DNA from 2 places in the Marinomonas sp. ef1 genome. Region 2 is predicted to be linked to the other one. Evidence: predicted binding sites of a transcription regulator. Region 2 holds the regulator's gene; the other holds the start of a gene.
What was found. The regulator FliA, encoded in region 2, starts transcription of late flagellar genes. The targets are predictions, from matches to a motif close to CTAAAGTTNNNNNNNNNNCNGCCGATA.

Region 1: flgK (flagellar hook-associated protein FlgK) is a predicted target of FliA. The motif match lies at 4,624-4,650, and genes of this name have one in related genera.

The regions. Positions count from the first base shown of each region.
Region 1 is NZ_NHTT01000017.1:45,421-52,786, reverse strand. Features, by position in the region: gene CCS02_RS19150 (HD-GYP domain-containing protein) at 1-1,256, opposite strand, end outside; gene flgL (flagellar hook-associated protein FlgL) at 1,279-2,589, opposite strand; gene flgK (flagellar hook-associated protein FlgK) at 2,594-4,570, opposite strand; gene flgJ (flagellar assembly peptidoglycan hydrolase FlgJ) at 4,679-5,665, opposite strand; gene CCS02_RS19130 (flagellar basal body P-ring protein FlgI) at 5,674-6,762, opposite strand; gene CCS02_RS19125 (flagellar basal body L-ring protein FlgH) at 6,812-7,366, opposite strand, start outside.
Region 2 is NZ_NHTT01000021.1:31,282-38,647, reverse strand. Features, by position in the region: gene CCS02_RS20470 (flagellar motor protein MotB) at 1-81, opposite strand, end outside; gene CCS02_RS20465 (flagellar motor protein) at 74-811, opposite strand; gene CCS02_RS20460 (protein-glutamate methylesterase/protein-glutamine glutaminase) at 811-1,875, opposite strand; gene CCS02_RS20455 (chemotaxis protein CheA) at 1,902-4,151, opposite strand; gene CCS02_RS20450 (protein phosphatase CheZ) at 4,164-4,952, opposite strand; gene CCS02_RS20445 (chemotaxis response regulator CheY) at 4,962-5,342, opposite strand; gene CCS02_RS20440 (RNA polymerase sigma factor FliA) at 5,397-6,134, opposite strand; gene flhF (flagellar biosynthesis protein FlhF) at 6,231-7,366, opposite strand, start outside.

The DNA.
Region 1 (7,366 bases), on a different contig from region 2:
TCTTTACGCATCTGCTGACATGCTTTAATTGGCCCCATAGAAGGTTTATGTGGTTGCTCAGATGTCATTGCATCATACGCATCAATTATTGCTGCTATTTTCCCATAGACTGAAATCTCTTGATCTTGTTTACCCGAAGGGTAGCCAGAGCCATCAATTTTTTCATGATGATCAGATAACATCTGATAAACAGCCTTAGGTACACCATCACATTTCTGTAATATCTGCTCTCCGAACTGAATATGTTTACGAAATAAATCAAACTCGCTATCTGTCATTTTTGTGGTTTTTGTTACCATGGCTATTGGCAAACGAAAGCGCCCCAAATCAAACAACAAAGCGCCAAGCGTAATCACCTCAACATAAGCACTCGATAATTTCATTGCTTTGGCAAAATGAATACCAAGCACAGCCATACCCATAGCATGCTGTTCTAAATAAATTGAAGCATCTTTTATATGACGTATTGCCATTAGCGAAAAATTATTACGAGTATGCGACTCAATAAGTCGACGGCAAAACTTCATAAGCTCAAGCATTTCTAGCTGGTCACCACGCTTAAAGCGCTCCACCTGAGTAGACAGTAAAGAATACCCATCCTGAAATATTTTAAGCGCTGTGGCCGTTTCATCATCAAATGAAGTAGGAATGAATTTACTTTCTACTGGCGTTTTTTTAAGGGCCGCAGATTTTGGCGTTTGTTGCTCAACTTCCACGGTCGAATTTGAGACATCAGTAGCAGCTTCTTTAATTAATTCACCACTTTTATCCATTCGAGCTTTGTAACTAAGGATATATTCTCTTGTCTGCTCGTTTAATTCTTGTCTAAAGTAGCGAAAAAGACTTTGACTTCGGGCATGCTTACCACGTAACTCTTTTGTGTTTAGATCCGGATTAAGCTTCTTAAGACTTCTGACAGATCGACCGCTAGCAATAGACATGCACAAAATAAGAAATCGCTCTTGCGCATCATAAAGACGCTCGCGTCGGCTGTTTAACAATTTACCGTCAGAAAAATACGGATCATAAGGAAGGAATTCAGAATCCAATGTGGGACGTAATAAATCAAATGCCAGTTGGCGCATAGCGACACCGACAATTCTATCTTTTCTACCATGGAGCTTTATAAGGCTTTGAACACGCTTACTCCCAACAACCTTATCTTTAATTTCTAAGATACCGAGTATTTCATGCATATCAAAATACCCAACATTGATATCAGCCCCAAAACAGGACTCCATTTTAAATACTGACATCTTTTACCTTATATCCTAGAGCTTACATCTTATTAAACAGAGAAAGATTACTCATGCGAGTAAACACCTTTTGTGAAGCGCTGAGTGCAGATTCTTTCATAGACAATTCTGTCGCAGCGGCAGCAATATCCAATCCAGCAATGCGGTCTTGACTAACAGCATTAGATAATTGGTTTGCAGAACTAAAACTCTCTCTATCACGAAGGATATTCAAACGCGCACCAACCGATGAACGACCTTCACTTACTTTACGTTGAGCATTATTAATGCTGGCATTGGCATCAGAAAAAGCACGCTCTCGATCTTCAGACGACGAATTACGATCACTTAACACCGCCAAGGTATCATTAATTTCATTCAAAACATTGTCACGTCTTGGTTTCTCTAAGGTAACATCAGCCGTTGCTCCAGGCTCGCCTTTCATAAGAAATGACATACCGCCAAAATTAATTGGCTTACCAGCTGTATACAAGCCTGAAGACACCACTTCACCTAAATTATTGGTGATACTGTATGAACCTGGCGTACCATCAAAAGCTCTGCGCCTATCCTGATCCGCTTTAGTATCTGAGCCAAGATTAGTCGAGTCAACTGGCGGCGGTGTTGCACCAGCAGCAATAATTGGAGTAGTTGTTAGGCGAAAAATATTAGAAGACGGATTTTCAGGATCATAATTATTCGCCATAAACTGATTAAAATCGCCTTGGTTTCCTACTTTGGCAGAAAGCATTACATCGCCAGTCAAAGCTTGCGCTGAAAAAGTTCGATTTGTCCAAATATCTTGAAAGAGTTTTTTCCCAGAGTCTGAAACAGGAATCTTCATATCTTCTGAAATTTGAGCGTACTTTTGCCCTTCATTGCCGGCCCACTGATAACGACCTTGGCTGTCTAAGATAAACGGTGGCCCTTGGGTATCTGTTCCCGCAAAAATATAGTTTCCATCGGCACTTTTTGAGTTCATCAACTCGGCCATAGATTCTGTTATCAAAGCAACTTCTTGGACAATCGCATCAATATCTTCTTGGGTGTTAATATCATTTTGCGCTTGAATGAAGAGTGTACGGATATCATCCATAGAATCATTCAAACTTTCTAATGCCACTTCTTGATACTCAAGATGACTCGTAGCCATCTTCATAGATTCGTCAAAGAGCTTCAGGCGATTATTACTACCTTCGTACATCAATATTTGACTGGCGCCAACAGGATTATCACTCGGTCTAACAATGTCAGTTTGCGCCGAAATCTTCTCTTGGGCGTTCAGAATTTTTTCATTTGCTTGACCAATCGCTCTGCTCGACTGACCATAAATTAAATTATTCGTCACTCGCATAAACTTACCTCATAATCCCTAGCAAAGTTTCAAACGTCGTACGAGCGGCTGTGACAACTTGAGCGGAAGCAGAATAAGATTGTTGATATTTCATAAGATTCACCGCCTCCTCATCAAGGCTCACCGCCGACAATCTGTCACGACGATTGACACTGTCGTTCATAATCACTTCACTAGATTCTGCATGACCTGCCGCCTCTGCTGTTTTCGTTCCGACATAGGAAATAAAACCTGCGAATGCTTTGGTTAAACTTGCTTTACCTTCCACCAATGACTGATTTTGCAAATCAATTAATGCCAATCCATTAAAGTTATCGGATGGCCCCATTTCATCAGTGCTAATAGAAAACTCATCACCTTGTTGCGGCATAGACGAAACAGACACATCAAACCCAGCCTCTCCTGCCAATCCAGCTTGCTCCAACAAATTAGTGTACTGAAGCACGTTGTCCACTGCTGCAATATCAACACCAGAAGCATCTCGAACAACATACGAACTAGGTGATGTAAAATAAATTTTATGTGGCGCACTCGGATAAAGAGAACCATCTGATGCAAATGCCGATGAGTCTGGTCGAGTATTCGTCACTAAAGACAAAGATATTCTCGCATCCGATAAGTTGTCTGAGTTCGTCGATACTCCCACTGGCGCACTAAGTGCAAGAGCATCACCATTTTTAGCCTGTAAGCTTAAACCTGCGGCAGCACCCGCTGTAGGGGTAAAACGAAAAACGTCATCATGATCAATCGTATTAAAATCACCGACTCGAATATCTAAACCCAAGTCTGCGACTTTGTAATAGCCATTGCTATCAGGTGTCATAATTGATGGGTCAAAGATAGTAGATTGACCAACAGACTTACCGTTTAAATCGTATTTTGTGATAGCAAATCTATCATCATCAGTTCTAGTAAGTTCATAGGTATTAGTGGTAATTTTAGACGCTTCTCCTGCCGAGACTCTGACAGAAATATCAGATAGTTTATTAGTATTATCCGGACTGGAGTAAATACTAATTGCCCCCAATGCAAAGAGATCTTTACCAAAGTTTCCATTCGCATCAAGCCCTTTAGCATTCTGGGTGTTCATAGCGTCTGATATGGAAATAGCATGCTGGCCCAAAGTACGACCCGAATACTCACTAAATTCGGATCGAAAATCCACCAATCCGCCAACGCTACCGCCTAACCTTTCGGTTTTCAGAGCAACATTGTAGTTTCCAAAGCTCACAACCAAATCAATTTTCTTTGGATTTAACGAATTAGGAATTACTTTTAATTCAGTGGGAGTTTGGTCCATTACCAAAGGCTGACCATTAGCCAGTTGAATCGTCATTAACCCTTTATCATTAAATTGGGCATCGATGTCTAAATATTTAGAAAGGTCTTTCGCTAACAACTCTTGCTGATCTCGCAATTCATTCGCAGGCGAAACAGACAAACCTTCTTCTCTTAGTATTTTGCTATTTAAATCAGAAATTTTTGTTGTAATCGCGTTTACATCTGTCAGAGATGTAGACAACTGCTGATCAACTAGGTTTTCCTGATCAGTCACCATACGTGAAAGCGTTTTATACTGATCAACAAGGTTATTTAAACTTGAATGAGCAAGCTGCCTTAATGAAGGCGAGGTAGGATCATTATTTGCTGCCTGCAACGCGCTAAATGCCTTATCCAGATAACCAGTAAGAGAAACGCTGTCTTCTGCAAGAAGGCTATCAGATGCAGTTAGTAGAGAGTGGTAGGTATCGTGATATGAAAAATCAGAAGTATCAGAACGCACTTGAGCGCTAACAAAATTATCAACAAGGCGTGAGGTATCACGAAGCACAACGCCGCCAACAGGTGAACTAGTGGTATCTGTTCTTTGACGACTATAGCCCTCTGTATCCACATTGGCTGTATTTTGCCCAGTCGTATTAATACGGGCATTACTAGACAGTAGTCCAGACAAACCAATTGAATATAAATTTGAGCCCATAGCTCACACCCCTAGTACGTTTTTCAAAATAACCTTGAACTCTTCTTTAGCTCTATCGGCTATTAATGCAAGAACTTTACCAAAGCTGAGAATTGAGTGGTTTTATTATTACAAACCTTGAAACCACTTACTTGAAAGGATGTTGTCGATTTTTTCGGAGTACTTTGGATCCGTTGCGTAGCCGCCTTTTTGCAAAGAAGCGGCAAACATTGACGCGTCATCCCCAGCCCGCAAGGCATCTTTATACCGCTCACTAGAAGATAAAAAATTCGCATAATCATCAAAGCTTTGCGAAAAAGAATCATAAGCACGAAACGCTGCTTTTTCACGCTTGGCCACACCATCACGAAACTCTAAGGTATTTACAACCGCCCTATCGCCTTGCCAACGATTATCCGCTTTTATACCGAATAGATTAAAACTCGCTGCGCCGTCTTCTTTAGCAATCGGATATTTCCCCCAGCCAGTCTCTAATGCTGCTTGAGCCAATATTGCTTTGGGATTAACGCCAAGTTTTTCAGCGGCCTGCTGAGCATGTGGCCATAGGTTTTCAACAAACTCATCAGGCGACCCGAACACCACAGAAAGTGCTGAGGGTGCGGAAGAAGACCCAGTAGAGGAAATATTTAGGGATTTTTGCTCCACCTCCTGCTGAACTGATTGTATAAATTCAGTAGAAGCACGGTGGGCCAAAGCTTGAATTCGAACCAAGTCTTGTTTGGCGACCTGATTCAAAAAATCAGTATCTCCTCGTTCTTTCGCTTCAGGCGAACTACTCCGACCTTGCTGTTGAGTTTGGTACTGACGAATCAGAGCCTCGGATAGTCCTATACCACCAGACTGAGCCATACTCTGAGACATCTGTGAATCCATCATCTCTTGATATTGCTTGGTTTGAGCGCTGGAAAACAGGCCGCTACCAATCGCTTCATTCGTACTACGCATGTTTTTCAACAGCATATTAATAAAGATAGACTCAAACTGCTGAGCAACGTCTTTTAACGCAGCATCAGGATCTTTTTGCGCCTTGGTCTTTAAATCGGTTAGCGTAGAAAAATCAGCAAAAAAATCTTGCTTTGGCGGTACTGAGTTCATAACCAAGCCTATATCACCACTAAATCAGCGTTAATCGCACCGGCTTGCTTTAAGCCTTCCAAGATCGCCATAACATCACCTGGTGCAGCACCGACTTGATTGACTGCACGAACAATGTCATTAAGCGAAGCACCTGGATCAAACACAAACATATGACCGCTATTTGGCGCTATTTCAATACCTTCTCGTGGTGACACAATAGTCTGTCCACCAGTGACCGTGCCGTCTTTTCCGACAACCGGCGGCACTTCTTTAATAGTCACCGTCAAGCTACCATGCGTAATCGCAGCTGGAGATACTTTAACGTGCTGACCAATAATAATGGTTCCAGTACGAGAGTTAACCACGATGCGCGCACGCTCTTCAGCCACTTCAACATCTAGGTTTTCCAGAATTGATAAATAGGTAACCCGCTGACTCGAATCTCTTGGTGCAGACACTCTAATCGATGTAGCGTCTAGTGTCGTCGCCACACCTGGTCCTAAAAGATTATTAATTTTATCAGTGACTTGTTTTGCTGTTGTAAAGTCTGGGCGATTAAGGTTAAACGTCAAGGTGTCACCCGTATTAAAACTACTGGGAACGATACGCTCTACACTTGCGCCATTGGGTATACGACCAACTGTAGGGACATTGCTTGTGGTTCGCGACCCATCAGCCCCATTGGCACCCAAACCACCAACAACTAAATTGCCTTGAGCAATCGCGTAAACCGCGCCATCAGCACCTTTTAATGTGGATAAAAGCAGCGTCCCACCACGTAACGCACTCGCGTTGCCAATAGATGAAACTGTCACATCAATTTTTTGACCTGGTTTAGAGAAAGCAGGCAAAGTAGCCGTTAAAGAGACCGCTGCAACATTTTTAGACGTAGCATTCACACCCTCTGGCAAGGTCACACCAAAACGAGACAGCATACTAGCAAAGCTCTGATTGGTAAAAGCTGTACTATCACCTGTTCCATTAAGACCAATCACCAAGCCATAACCAAACAATTGGTTTTCTCGGACGCCCTGAACACTAGCAATGTCCTTCAGACGCTCAGCCTGAACAGAAAAAGATAAAAAATATAAGACAATTAGCGCTATGTGCTTCATCACATCACCTATTGAAAGGAGCAAACCTCTCAGTTGTTAGATCATTAAATTAATAAGGCATATCACTAGAGTTAAGTAAACGACTCACCCAACCTTGCTCGCTTCCTGCGGCAACATCTCCGGTTCCAGAATACGTAATTCTCGCATCCGCAACACGTTCAGATTCTACTGTATTGTTTGGAGAGATATCTTGTTTACGCACCACCCCAGAGAAACGAATGTATTCGTCTCCTTGATTTAAACGTAGCCATTTCTCTCCACGCACTGCCAACAAGCCATTTGGATAGGCTCTATAGACAGTCACAGAAATCGTTCCACTTAAACTATTATTTTGATTCGCCGATGCATTTCCTGAAAAATCAGTTCCTTGCTGAGGGAGCGTTGTATCTACTTTTAACTCTTGACCTAATACTGTCGGATTTTCAATCGTTGCCGAAGAGGACTTAGAAACAGTTGCAGCATTAGCTTTCGTTGACGTCGTAGTTTCATTCAAATTAATGGTTAAGATGTCACCCACTTTACTGGCTTTCTGATCTCCGAAAAATACATCCCCCATACTGGTCTGGTAAATACCGCCAGTTGGTGCTTGCGAAGGATTCATACC
Region 2 (7,366 bases):
GTCTCGGCCTTGTGCACCAGATGGTGGTGACTTAGTCACCACACGACGACGCCTCGATACCCGAGGTGGAGTATCACTCATAAGTATTAAGCTCTAACTCTAATCTGTATGGATGCTTACCTGTGGCAATACCACAAATACCATCAATAAGTAGTTGATGGAACAGAAGCTCTTTATCAACATAACCAGTTAACTTCTTAGTAATAGGAAAAATGACTAAGTTGGCAAAGCCTTGGCCATAAAGCGTAGAAACGAAAGCGACAGCAATACCATGCCCTAATGCTTCTGGACTATCTAAATTCGCCATAGCTTGAATCAGACCTAGTACCGAGCCCATGATCCCTAAAGTGGGCGCATACCCTCCTATTGATTCAATAAATGACACACTCTTCATTCGTTTATCATAAATACGAACAGCATCATCATGAAGTCTATCAGCCAATAAGTCAGGATCAGTACCATCAATAGCCATTTGCAAGGCTCGACTCGAAAAACGGTTATTCAACGCTTCAATATCAGACTCTAAAGCAAGCAAGGAGAGCCTTCTAGCTTTATGGGCAAGGTTATTTATCAATGCGCGGGCTGAGTTGAAATCATAAACAGGAGGGAAAAGGCTCCACTTAATCAAAACAAGAGCACGAGCTGCCTCCTGAATACTACTTTGAATAAGTGTAGCGCCAATACTACCAACAATAACGATGATAGCGGAAGGCAGGTTAAGAAGAAGGATTATCTCGCCTCCTCCTAACCAGTTAGCTAGAAATACGGAGCTGAAAGCAATTAATAGTCCTGCTAAGGTAACAAAATCCACTAGCCAACCTCACGTGCAATGCGCTCACCAATATGCTCTAAGTCAATAATATCATCCGCTAAATTAGCTTTTTCTACTGCCATTGGCATACCGTAGATCACACAAGACTCTTCACTTTGAATCCAGACTCTCGAACCTGAATTCTTTAGCATACGAGCACCTTCGCGACCATCAACACCCATACCAGTCATGACAACAGACAGTACTTTTCCCGGATAACATTTTGACGCTGAACCAAAAGTAACATCTACAGAAGGTTTGTAGTTTAGACGCTCATCCCCATCAAGAATACGGACACAGCCGCCATTTCGAGGGTCAATCATCATTTGCTTTCCACCTGGAGCTAATAAAGCAACACCAGCTTGCAAACGATCACCGTCTTGCGCTTCTTTTACTGTAATCTGGCAGATATTGTTTAACCGCTCAGCAAAAGCTCCAGTAAATGCAGCTGGCATATGCTGAACCAACACGAGAGGCGCCGCAAAGTCTTTAGGCAATTTGCTTAATACCGCTTGCAAAGCCATAGGACCACCAGTAGATGTGCCTATGGCAACAAGGCTCACTCGCTTTCTCACACGCGGAATAATAACACCACGCTCAGTTACGATAGGCTTGGGAGCCTCACGTGGAGCAAGCGCAGCAACAGGTCTTCTATCACCTGCAAATCGAGTTCTAGCAACAGCCAGTACCCGATCAACCAATGCACGCTTAACTACAGCCGAATCACGAGAGATATCCTCAAAGTTCTTCGGCATAAAATCAACTGCACCGGCCTCTAGAGCATCTAGAGTAACCTTTGCTCCCTCATGAGTTAATGAGGAAAACATAAGCACAGGCGTTGGCTTAAGCTTCATAATATTGACTACAGCAGCGATACCATCTAACACAGGCATCTCATAATCCATAGTAACAACATCAGGCGATAAGGATTGAACCTTATCTATCGCCTCCCTTCCATTATTTGCAGTACCAACAACGGTTAGTCTAGGATCGGCTTCAAATATTTCGACAAGACGGCGTCTAAAGAAACCTGAATCATCAACAACCAGCACCTTAACAGGCATATCACATCCCCTAAATGAAAAACTTATTACCTAGATGCGTAACACTTAAGCATACTAGGAACATCCAGAATCAATGCAATACGACCATCACCTGTAATTGTTGCACCTGCCATACCAGCGGTACCTTGCAACATTTTACCTAATGGTTTTATAACCACTTCTTCTTGACCAACCAATTGATCAACAACAAAACCGACTTCACTCATGCCCACTTGAACAACAACAACATGAGCTTCAGTAGGTAAATTGTCTCGGCTATTCCCCTTAATTAACCAATTTTTCAGATGAAATATTGGTAAGGTTTTACCTCGAATAACAACAACTTGCTGGCCATCAACCACGTTAGTTTTCTTCAAGTTGAGATGAAAAATCTCGTTAACACTTACTAAAGGAAAAGCAAATGCCTGATCAGATAAAGTCACCATTAGAGTTGGCATAATTGCCAGCGTTAATGGCACTTTTATGATAAAGCGAGACCCCTGCCCAAGAACTGACTTAATCTGCAATGTGCCATTTAGTTGCGAGATTTTCGTCTTAACAACGTCCATCCCTACACCACGACCAGATACATCAGTAATTTCTACTTTAGTAGAAAAGCCTGGAGCAAAGATTAAGTTAAACGCTTCTTCATCAGACAATCTATCCGCTGCATCTGCATCCATTACCCCTTTTTCAACAGCTTTTCTTCTAAGCAGATTAGGATCCATACCAGCACCATCATCTTCGATGGATAGCAAGATATGATCACCTTCCTGTTCAGCAGACAGAATTACCGTCCCCATTCGAGGCTTGCCGCTCGCTTCGCGAACATCGGGCGCTTCTACACCATGATCTACAGAATTACGCACCAAGTGAACTAAAGGATCAGCCAATGCTTCAACTAAGTTCTTATCTAGATCGGTCTCTTCACCACGAAGAACAAGGTTAACCTCTTTCTTCATATTACGAGCAAGATCTCGAACAACTCGTGGAAAACGTCCAAATACTTTTTTGATAGGCTGCATACGCGTTTTCATTACCGCGTTTTGCAGATCACCAGTCACAACATCTAAGTTAGCAACTGCTTTCCCCATCGACTCGTCTTCACTTTGAAGCCCCAATCGAACAAGGCGGTTTCGAACTAATACTAGCTCACCCACCATGTTCATTATGTCATCTAGACGTTTAGTATCTACGCGAACCGTTGCCTCTTGGGTAACAGGTGCGTTAGCCGTTTTCTCTTTAACGCTATCAGCTTCAGGCTCTGGAGCCTTAGGAGCAGGCTTCGGAACAGGTTTAGGCGCTGGTTTTGGCTTAGCAGATGCTGCTTTAGGCTCAGGCTTTGCAGTAGGAGCCTCTGCTTTTTCTGCTCCACCTTTACTTTGTAAGCTATCTAAAAGAGACTCAAATTCATCTTCAGTAATTAAATCAGATTCTGCACCTGCACTAGATGCCGCAGCATTAGTATCAGCTTTAGATTTGTCTTCTTTTTTACCTGAAGCTGGAGTTTCGCCATGAAGCTTATCAAGTAGCTCTTCAAACTCGTCTTCAGTAATTTCGTCAGAAGAAATAGCGCTTGAATTAGTACTATCTTCTGGATCATCATTAATTCCAGGCGCCCCACTACCATGAAGTTGATTCAGCAATGCATCAAATTCATCTTCTGTAATTTCGTCGTCCGTTCTTGGAGCAGTTGATACGCCACTTTTTTCAGTACTATCGTCAGATGAAGTATCACCCAAGGCATCTAGTAAAGATTCAAATTCATCGTCAGAAATATCGACAGATTCATCTGCTACAGAAACTACGTCTTCAGTTTCTTCAACATCAGTATCATCTTGCTCTTCGGCAACATCTTCAACTTCATCTAACTCTTCATCAGCAGCACCTGCAAGTTCTTCTGCAGTTGGAGGCTTCGCATACACACTAAGTGCTGCAATTAACTCTGGTGAAGCACGTTCAGGCTCACCGCCAGCACGTACTGCATCGAACATTTCATTTACAGCATCAAGAGCCTGTAAAACAATATCCATCAAATCAGAATCTATTTTACGCTGACCGTTTCTTAAAATATCAAAAACGTTTTCAGCATAATGGCAACAATCAACCAAAGCAGTTAATTGTAAAAATCCAGCACCACCTTTTACAGTGTGGAAACCACGAAAAATCGCGTTAAGCAGCTGCTTATCGTCTGGATTTTGCTCTAAATCTACCAGTTGTTCGGAAAGCTGCTCTAGAATTTCACCAGCTTCTACCAAAAAATCTTGTAGAATCTCTTCATCGACCTCGAAACTCATCCTCAGCTCCTTCTAGAAACCAAGACTTGATAGCAAGTCGTCTACTTCGTCTTGACTATTCAGTACTTCAGGGTTGTTTTGTTTATTAATAGCTGGGCCATGTCCACGAGTGTCATCGTGTTCAGACTCTTTCTCTTGGTGTTCAATCCCCGAGATACTATCAACGCGTCCAGCAACAGCAACGAGATGCACAAGTTTTTCTTCTACATCTCGAATTAAATCATTCACTCTAGCGATTACTTGACCCGTTAGGTCTTGATAACCTTGCTCTAGAAGAATTGTGTTGAGGTTTGAATGCAAGGTAGTGGCACTGTCATCAGCATAAGACAAAAAGACATCAATACGCTTATACAAGTCTCTAAACTCTTGAGGTGTTAAGTCTCGCTGAATTAAGCGACTCCAGTCTTTTCGCAGTTCCCTTGCCTGACTCTGTAATTCACTAGCCACAGGAACACTACTGTCCACCATGTCCATCGTTTTATTGGCAGCCGCACTAGTCGTTTCAATAACATAGTTCAGTCGATCAGAAGCATCAGTGATTTTAGTAGCAGAATCTTTTCCGCCTTCGCCGACAACTAAGTCAATTGAGTCAATCTGAAAATCACGAATAGCATCATGCAGACTTCGAGTTAAAAACCCCACTTCGTTATAAAAACTTTTATGACGAGCTTCACTTAACTCTTGGATGATTTTAATAGCACCACTGAAATCACCGACTTCAATGTGATTTAAAAGCTCTACAGCACCATCTTTTACTAGGTTTTCAAATTCCACTAGTCCAGATCCCAATACATTTGACATCTAATTTCCCTATTTGGCAGCGTCTATTCGTTCGAATATTTTCTCAATTTTTTCTTTGAGAGCCACCGCAGTAAAAGGCTTAACTACGTAACCGTTCACTCCAGCCTGAGCTGCAGCAATAATTTGGTCACGCTTTGCTTCTGCCGTTACCATAAGAACTGGAATGCTTTTCAACTTTTCATCAGCACGAACTGCACGAAGCAGCTCAATACCAGTCATGCCAGGCATATTCCAATCAGTAACAAGAAAATCAATTGTTCCAGCTTGAAGTATAGGCAACGCAGTTGTTCCATCATCAGCTTCAACTGTATTGGTAAACCCTAAATCCCGTAATAAGTTTTTAATGATTCGTCTCATTGTCGAGAAATCATCAACAATCAGGATCTTCATGTTTTTATCCAATGCAACCTCCACACCCCAAAGGTAATATTCCACAACTCATAATTAATCTCGCCAATCGCTTAATCGAGCTCGTAATCGCATAGCCGCTTGACTATGAATTTGACTGACTCTTGATTCACTGACGCCTAATACAGCACCAATTTCTTTCAAGTTGAGTTCTTCATTATAATAAAGAGACAAAACCAACTTTTCTCTTTCAGGTAAATCATCAATTTCTTTTGCTAATTGATTTTGAAAACCACCCTCCTCTACTAGCGAATAAGGTGCATTTTCTACCTCAGATTCAATACTGTCTAAATTATTTGTATCAGAGTCTAGCATTTCTTCATAGCTAAACAACTGGGTCGACATAGATGAATGAATCATTTCATGATATTCATCCATACTTATATTCATATGAGATGCCACTTCCATATCAGACACCTCTCGACCTAACTTGGCCTCTAATTCTTTAATCGCATTAGCAACAGCTCTTCCATTACGTCGAACAGAACGAGGTGCCCAATCAGTTTTTCGCACTTCATCCATGATGGAGCCGCGAATTCGAATACCTGCGTAAGTTTCAAAGCTAGCACCTTTAGTCGACTCAAACCGTTTATACGCCTCAATCAACCCCATCATGCCAGCTTGAATTAAATCATCGACATCCACGCTATCAGGCAAACGCGCTAATAGATGATAAGCAATTTTCTTTACCAAATACCCATACTGCTCAACAATCGCATCAATCGAAAGCGTCGCTTTTTTAGAGTAAGTGTTATATCCATTTTTGGTCTGCATAAAATAGTCTAAGCAACCTTTACCATTTAAGTTAGTTGCGCTAACTAACTGTACTACATAGTTTGGCGCAACGCTTTCAGTAATAACAAAATTTTACTAACTACCATACTTTAGTGACCCATAAAGCTGACTGTAATGTTCTGCAGTATATACAGCCCTACTAATCAAGTTATGCGCCCTAGCTGGCTCGATATCATCAGGAATTCTTTGTCCATCTGCTATATATACAACAGGAAGACCTTCCTCAATAACTACACTAATAGCCTCACCAAGTGAAGCAGATTCATCAAGTTTACTTAAAACACAGCCATCTAATTGAACTTGAGAATAAACATCTACAACTGTTTTTAATACTTGTCTTTGGCTTGTACATGGTAATACTAGTAATTTTTTAAGACTTGCTCGCGCACGCTTCATCATTAAAAGCTGTCGTTCAAGATTTGAATCTCTTGGGTTCATGCCTGCAGTATCAACAAGCACTAAAGAATAATTAGCGTATTTTGCTAATACTTCATTTAGATCTGAATATTCATTAACCACTTCAACTGGCACATTTAGAATACGGCCAAAAGTTCGTAATTGCTCATGCGCTGCAATACGATAGGTATCAGTAGTAATTAAAACAACACCCTCAGAACCATGTTTTAAAACATGCTGAGCAGCAATCTTACCAATCGTTGTTGTCTTCCCTACTCCGGTAGGCCCCATGAATGCTATGCAGCCTCTAAGTTCTGAAGAGCTAGAGCGAATAGGAATATAATCTGCCAAATGAGCCAACAACCGGTTCCAGTCATCTTCACGGCCTTTTAAATCAATATCGTCAATCAACCTAGAAACAACAAAATCTGATAAGCCTAGACCTTTTAATTTTTCGCGGGCACGTAGCTCAACTGCATTTTCTTTTGCTTCGGATCGGCTTTCATTTTGCTGACGCTGCTCGAGCATAGCTCGAACATTTTTCAACTCAAGTTCCATGTCTCGTAATTGCTTAGCACTATCACTATTGCGAATAGACAAAGCTTCCTCAACTGCAGGATCTTCTCTGTCACTTGACAAGGGTGGCATTTCAAACTGTGCTGTAGGACGTTTTTCAGAATATGAAGGTGAGGAAACCTGAGGCGGCGTCTGCTGCTTCGCTCTTTCTATGCGCTCTAAATAGTCAGCACTTGGGTCAACATATTGTTCAGAACGAGGCGCAGATGACCGTTTAGAAGTCATACTAGAAGGCAAGG